DNA from 2 places in the Variovorax sp. P4_B11 genome. Region 1 is predicted to be linked to the other one. Evidence: riboswitches for the same ligand, from Rfam matches in the RefSeq annotation. Region 1 holds a riboswitch; the other holds the start of a gene.
What was found. A riboswitch is a leader RNA that binds a small molecule or an ion and turns the genes downstream of it on or off. The one in region 1 is predicted to bind glycine.

Region 1 (3,398 bases):
GCGGCACGATGCCGTCGATCAGTTCGGCGCGTGTGGTCGAACCGACCGCAGCGAGCATGGTCTGCTCGTCGTCGGCTTCGATGCCGATGTGGCGGGCGATGAATTCCTCGGCGTTCTGGAGGTCGCGCAGCGAGAGGTGGGAAGGCACGGGAGTCGGCATGGAGGGCTCGGGTGATGGTGCGGGAATCAGCTTTCGGCGGAGAACTTCTCGTAGGCGGTCCCGTCGAGCAGCGCCTCGAGCTGGGTCGGGTCGCTCATGCGCAGCTTGAAGAACCAGCCCGCATCCATCGGCGCGCTGTTGGCCAGCGAGGGGTCGGCGCGCAGCGCCTCGTTGACCTCGGTGATTTCGCCCGAGACCGGCATGAAGACGTCGGCCGCGGCCTTGACCGATTCGACGACACCGGCGACATCGCCCTGCGCGAAGCCCTTGCCGACTTCGGGCAGGTCGACGAAGACCACGTCGCCGAGCGCATCCTGCGCGTGCACCGTGATGCCGACGGTGACCAGCGCCGCGTCGGCTTCGGGGCGCACCCACTCGTGGTCCTTGGTGTACTTGAGGGTCATGGGAAAAACTCCTTGAAGAAAGTCTGGCTTGGAAAAATCGGGTGAGGGACTGTCAGCCCCGGTGGTAGCGGGCCGGCACGAAGGGCATCGTGCTGACTTCCATCGGCACCGGCTTGCCGCGCACCATGGCCTGGATCCGGGTGCCGGGCTCGGCATAGGCGAGCGCGACATAGCCCATCGCGATCGGCCGGTCGACGCTGGGGCCGAGCAGGCCGCTGGTGACCTGGCCGATGGCCAAGCCCTCGAAGGACTCGAGCACGGTGCCGTCGCGCACCGGCACGCGCTCCAGCGCCACCAGGCCGACGCGCTTGCGCTTCAGTGTCTCGTGGTCGAGATGGCCGGCCGTTCCATTGACGGCGATGAGCTGCGCCAGCACCCGGGCCGCACCCGGGAAGCCGCCTTCGCGCGCTCCGCCGCTGCGCCGGACCTTCTGGATCGCCCAGCCCAGCGCGGCCTCGACCGGCGTGGTGCTTTCGTCGATGTCGTTGCCGTAGAGGCACAGGCCGGCCTCGAGCCGCAGCGAATTGCGCGCGCCCAGGCCGATCGGCTTGACCTCGGGCTCGGCCAGCAGCAGGCGGGCCAGCGCTTCGGCGTCCTTGGCGGCGACCGAGATCTCGAATCCGTCTTCGCCGGTGTAGCCGCTGCGCGTGACGAAGGCCGGGATGCCGCCGATCTGCACCGCGCCGCCGGTCATGAAGACGAAGCGCTCGACGCCGGGCGACAACCTGGCCAGCGCGGCCGCGGCCTGCGGGCCCTGGAGCGCGAGCAGGGCGTGGTCGGGCATCGGCAGCACCTGGCAGCGCTGGCCGATCCGGGCCTGGATGTGGGCGATGTCGGCCTGCTTGCAGGCGCCGTTGACGATGACGAACAGCGAGTCGTGGCCCTCGTTGAAGAACATCAGGTCGTCGAGGATGCCGCCCTGTTCGTTCAGCAGCAGTCCGTAGCGCTGCTTGCCGGGCGCCAGCCCGATGACGTCGACCGGCATCAGGCTTTCGAAGGCGGCGGCGGCATCGGGCCCGGCCAGGCGCAGCTGTCCCATGTGGGAGATGTCGAACAGGCCCGCGGCCTCGCGCGTGTGCTTGTGCTCGGCCATCAGGCCGGTGGGATATTGCACCGGCATCGAATAGCCGGCAAAGGGCACCATGCGGGCGCCGAGCGCCAGGTGCAGGCCGTGGAGCGGGGTCTTCAGCAGATCGTCGGATGCGGCAGCCAAGGGCGGTTCTCCAAAAGGGGCAGTGCTTGTTCCATGGCGAGAAGCCATGGGCCACCCCTGCTGTCCGCTTTACCTGAGAGATTCGCCCCACGATCGGGGTTTGCTCCTTCGGTGGGCGGTGCGACGCGACTTTCGCGACCAACCGCCTCTCTCCAGCAAGGAAACGCCCTGAATTGGGGCGTCTTGTCAGTCCTTTTGCCTGAGCGTTCGGGCCCTTGGTTCGGGGGACCTGCGCCTTCGGCGGCCCCACCGCGGCGGGACGCTCTCCTGACCGTTGGAGTGTAAGGGAATCGCGTCCTCCGGTCGTGGATTTCGGCGGCCGCGCTACTTCGAATAGACCAGGTCGCGCAACCCGAGCGAGATGCCGGGCACGTAGGTGACCACCATCAGGCAGGCCAGGATCACCAGCACGAACGGAACCAGGTAGGGCACGATGCGGTCGAGTGAAATCCGTGCCACGGTGCAGGCCGCGAACAGGTTGACGCCGAAGGGCGGCGTGATCATGCCGAGCGCCAGGTTCACCACCATCACCAGGCCGAAGTGCACCGGATCGATGCCGAAGTGCATCGCCACCGGCGCCAGGATCGGCGCCAGCACGATGATCGCCGCGCTGGTCTCGATGAACATGCCGATCACGAACAGCGCCGCGTTGACGCCGAGCAGGAACATCGCCGGCGACTGCAGCACCTCCTGCAGCCAGCGGCCGATGGCGTCGGGCACGCCGGCGCGCGTGATCAGGAAGGCGAACAGGCCGGCGTTGGCGATGATGAACATGATCACCGACGAGGACACCACCGACTTGCGCAGCACCGCATAGAGGTCGGCCGGCCTGATCTCGCGGTAGATCAGCGTGCCGACGATCAGCGCGTAGAGCACCGCCACCGCCGACGCCTCGGTGGGCGTGAAGATGCCGCCGTAGATGCCGCCCAGGATGATCACCGGCATCAGCAGCGCCCAGCCGGCGCGCCAGGTCGCGGTGGCGACGCCGAGCCGGCCGTCGCCGTCGTTCTTGCCCAGTCCCTTGAACTTGCAATAGACGTAGACGAAGGCCATCAGCGCCAGGCTGATCAGGATGCCCGGGCCGAAGCCGGCGATGAACAGCTCGCCGATCGAGACCTCGGCGCTGACGCCGTACAGGATCATCGGGATCGAGGGCGGGATGATGACGCCGAGTTCGGCGCTGGTGGCCTGCAGCGCGGCGGCGTAGCCGACCGGGTAGCCGTGCTTGATCAGGGCCGGGATCAGGATCGCGCCGATCGCGAAGGTGGTCGCCACCGAGGAGCCCGACACCGCCGCGAAGATCATGCAGGTCAGCACGCAGGTCATCGGCAGCCCGCCCTGCACGCCGCCCACCAGGCTCTTGGCGAAGTCGACCAGGCGGCGCGAGATGCCGCCGGTCTCCATCAGGTTGCCGGCCAGGATGAAGAAGGGAATGGCGGCGAGCGGAAACTTGTTGATCGCGTTGAACATCTCCTTGACGGAGATCAGCATGTTCGCGTTGGAGGCCTGGATGCCGAGCACCGAGGCCAGGCCGATGGAAACGGCGACGGAGATGGTGAGTGCGAAGCACACCACCATGGTCGTGATCATCACGAGGGTCATTGAGCGGTTTCCAGTTCGT
Region 2 (3,398 bases), on a different contig from region 1:
GCGGCCGGCATGCGCATGAGCTTCTGCCGCCGCAACGTGCAGGCCGCGCGTGCCGACCTGAGGCGCGTCTGCGCCGAGATCCGCGAGGAACTGGAGCCCCAGGAGCAGACGCTGGCGACCGCGCGCGAGATCGCGGCCGGCGAGGCCGAGGCCGCGCCGCATCCGGCGCGCCGCATCGCGGGCGCGATCTACGTCAGCTGCTCGGGCCGCGGCGGGCCGCACTTCGGAGCCCCTGGCGCCGAGCTGCAGATCGTGCGCCATGCGCTCGGCGACGTCCCGCTGGTCGGCTTCTTCGCCGCCGGCGAGATCGCCCGCAACCACCTCTACGGCTATACCGGCGTGCTGACCGTCTTCGCGAGCGATGACTGAGGACCGCTGCGCAGCCCGGTGAAGGCGAAGTCGACCTCCGGCGCCAGCCCGCTGACGATTCGCGCGATCGACTTGCCGGAGCCGCAGGCGTGGGTCCAGCCCAGCGTGCCGTGGCCGGTGTTGAGGAACAGGTTGGGCAGCCTGGACGCCCCGATCAGCGGCACGTTGCTCGGCGTCGCCGGGCGCAGCCCGGTCCAGAACTGGGCCGCGGAGGCGTCGCCGGCGCCCGGGAACAGTTCCTCCACGCGCCGCACGATCGCCTCGCAGCGCACCTGGTTCAGGTCGCGGTCGTAGCCGTTGAGCTCGGCGGTGCCGGCAATGCGCAGGCGGTCGCCCGCGGCCGAGGTGTAGCGCGAGAACACCAGCTTGAACTCGTCGTCGGTCAGCGAGACCTGGTGCGCCTTCGAGGCGTCCCGGACCGGCATCGTCACCGAGTAGCCCTTGGCCGGATAGATCGGCAGCCGGATGCCCAGCGGCGCGGCCAGGAGGGGGCTCAGCGAGCCCATCGCCAGCACGTAGGCGTCGCCGCGGATGCGCTGGAAGCGGCCTTCGTCATCGGTCGCCTCGACGTGGTCGAGGCGGCCGCCGGCTGCGCGCAGCGCGGTCACGGTATGGTTCATGAGGAAGCGCACGCCGGCTGCCTCGGCCAGCCCGGCCAGCCCGCGCGCGAAGCGGTTGGCATCGCCCGATTCATCCTCGGCCGTGTAGGTCGCGCCGGCCAGCTGCGGCCGGATGTGCGACAGCGCGGGCTCGAGCCTCACGGCCTCGTCGGCCGAGATCACCCGCCGGTCGCAGCCGAGCGCGCGCATCTGTTCGGCGGGCTCCAGCGCGGCGTCGAACTCCTTCTGCGTCGTGTAGAAGTGCAGGATGCCCTGCGTGCGCTGGTCGTAGTCGATCCCGGTGTCGCGCCGCAGCTGCTGCAGCGTGTCGCGGCTGTAGGTGCCCAGGCGCACGATCTGCTCGATGTTGTGGCGGGTGCGCGCCGGCGTGCATTCGCGCAGGAACGAAAGGCCCCAGAGCCACTGGCGCATGTCGGCGCGGATGCGGAACAGCAAGGGCGCATCTTCCTTGCCGAGCCATTGCAGCACCTTGAGCGGCGCCCCCGGGTTGGCCCAGGGCTCGGCATGGCTGACCGAGATCTGGCCGCCGTTGGCAAAGCTGGTTTCCGCCGCCGGCGTGGCCTGGCGGTCGATCACGGTCACATCGTGGCCGAGTTGCTGGAGGTAGTAAGCCGAAGTCACGCCGAGCAGGCCGGCGCCAAGAACGATCACGCGCATATCGAGAACCCTTGATGGTTGCAGCGCTCGAACGCAACGGAGACGGCATGCTGTCGAAACGAAAGCAACCGGACCGTGCGTCCAAGTTGCCGCTCCCCCTGTCCTCGGTACCTGAGAGATTCACCCGCTGCGCCCGCAGCGGGTTTGCTCCTTCGGTGCACCACGCGCGGCGTGATGGCTCTCCAGACGGCTTTGACAGTGAACTGCAGTACGAGCCCATCGCGTGGGCCGACCTGAGCGTTTATGGGAGTTTGCGCCTTCGGTGGGGCCCCTGGGCCCGCTCTCCTGCAGTGGGCGGATTGTAGCGGGTAGGGCCTGTTCACACTATTTCCGGGGTCGCGAAGGCTTGCCAGGACGGGCCAATCAAGGCGCGCGACGCGGCATGTGCGTTGGCACATGCAAGGAGCGCAACGCCGAGTGGCTCGTCCTGGCAGGCCTTCCCTGCGGGTTGCCGGGCCAAGGGGCCGTCTGCGGCGTTGCCCGCGCTTGCAAGGCGAAAGCCTTGCTGCGCGCGGGCGCCTTGCATCCAGCCCCTTCGCCCGGCAACGCGATCCCCGGAAATAGTGTGAACAGGCCCTAAGGGCGCCGGAAGGCGAAGTCGAGTTCGGGCCGAAGTCCGCTGACGATCCGCGCGATCGACTTGCCCGCGCCGCAGGCATGGATCCAGGTTCGAGCGCCGGGCGCGGTGTTCAGGAACAGGTTGGGGAGGCGGGTCTTGCCGATCATCGGCAGCCGGTTGGTGCTGGCCGCGTGCATGGCGGTATCGAAACTGGCCCGCGCGGCGTCGGCGACGCCGGGCAGCAGCATCTCGGTGCGGCGCACGATCGCCCGGAAGCGGTCCGAGTCGGGCTCGGCCTCTTCGTCGAGCCCGGCCCGCACGACGGCCCGGACCTGCAACTGGTCGCCGGCCGGCGTTTCGATGCGCGTGATGCGCAGCTTGCCCTGGCGGTCGCGCAAGGGCATGCGCGGCGCCAGCGAAGGGTTCAGGATCGGCATCGTGACGATGTATTCGCGCACGAAGCGCAGCGGCATGTCGATGCCCAGGTCTTCGGCGTGCGGCACGCTCGACGCACCCAGCGCCAGCACGTAGGCCTGTCCGCGCAAGGTGGTCGGCTCGCCGGCGGCATCGAGCAGCTCGACATGGTCGATCCGGCCGTTGCGTTCCTTGAGCGACACCACGGTGTGCCGCGTCATGAAGCGCACGCCGGCGGCGCGGCACAGGAACACCAGGCTGGCGGCGAACTGCGCCGGATCGCGCGCCGGGTCTTCCTGCGCGTGGGTCGCTCCGGCCAGCTTGCCGCCCATCGCCTTCAGCGCCGGTTCCAGGACGATGGCTTCGTCGGCCGACAGCAGCCGTTCCTCGCAGCCGAGGCTGGACCAGTGCGTGGCGCCGGCCGTCCGGACCCGGAAGGCCTCGGGATCGGTGTAGATGTTCATCAGGCCGGCCGAGCGCGAGCCCTGGGGCACTCCGGCTTCGTCGCGCAGGGCGCGCGCGCTCTTGCGGCTGTACGCCGCCAGTCGCACGAGATGGTCGAGGGGATCGCGCTTGGCCGGCGTCCCGACGGCCCGGTCCATCAGCCTGGAGAGGCCGCGACGGATGCCGCTGCACAGCCTGGACAGCTTCCTGCCGCGCCGGGGCGATGCCGCTGCGGCCGGCGCTGCGGTCGACTGCTCGGCGGTCGCCAGGCCGCGTGCCTTGGCCGCCGGCGTCGCATGCCGGTCGACCACGGTCACTTCGTGTCCGAGCTGTTG

Region 2: it holds a riboswitch for glycine, as region 1 does, so the genes downstream of both, AC1DYD_RS00860 (D-amino acid dehydrogenase) here and gcvT (glycine cleavage system aminomethyltransferase GcvT) in region 1, are expected to answer to the same signal.

What each region holds. Positions count from the first base shown of each region.
Region 1 is NZ_JBFUHO010000004.1:281,434-284,831, reverse strand. Features, by position in the region: gene gcvP (aminomethyl-transferring glycine dehydrogenase) at 1-160, opposite strand, end outside; gene gcvH (glycine cleavage system protein GcvH) at 187-564, opposite strand; gene gcvT (glycine cleavage system aminomethyltransferase GcvT) at 617-1,777, opposite strand; glycine riboswitch at 1,828-1,943, opposite strand; glycine riboswitch at 1,959-2,057, opposite strand; gene AC1DYD_RS06935 (TRAP transporter large permease) at 2,102-3,379, opposite strand; gene AC1DYD_RS06930 (TRAP transporter small permease) at 3,376-3,398, opposite strand, start outside.
Region 2 is NZ_JBFUHO010000001.1:158,366-161,763, forward strand. Features, by position in the region: gene AC1DYD_RS00855 (FIST signal transduction protein) at 1-369, shown strand, start outside; gene AC1DYD_RS00860 (D-amino acid dehydrogenase) at 330-1,646, opposite strand; glycine riboswitch at 1,735-1,842, opposite strand; glycine riboswitch at 1,843-1,944, opposite strand; gene AC1DYD_RS00865 (FAD-dependent oxidoreductase) at 2,223-3,398, opposite strand, start outside.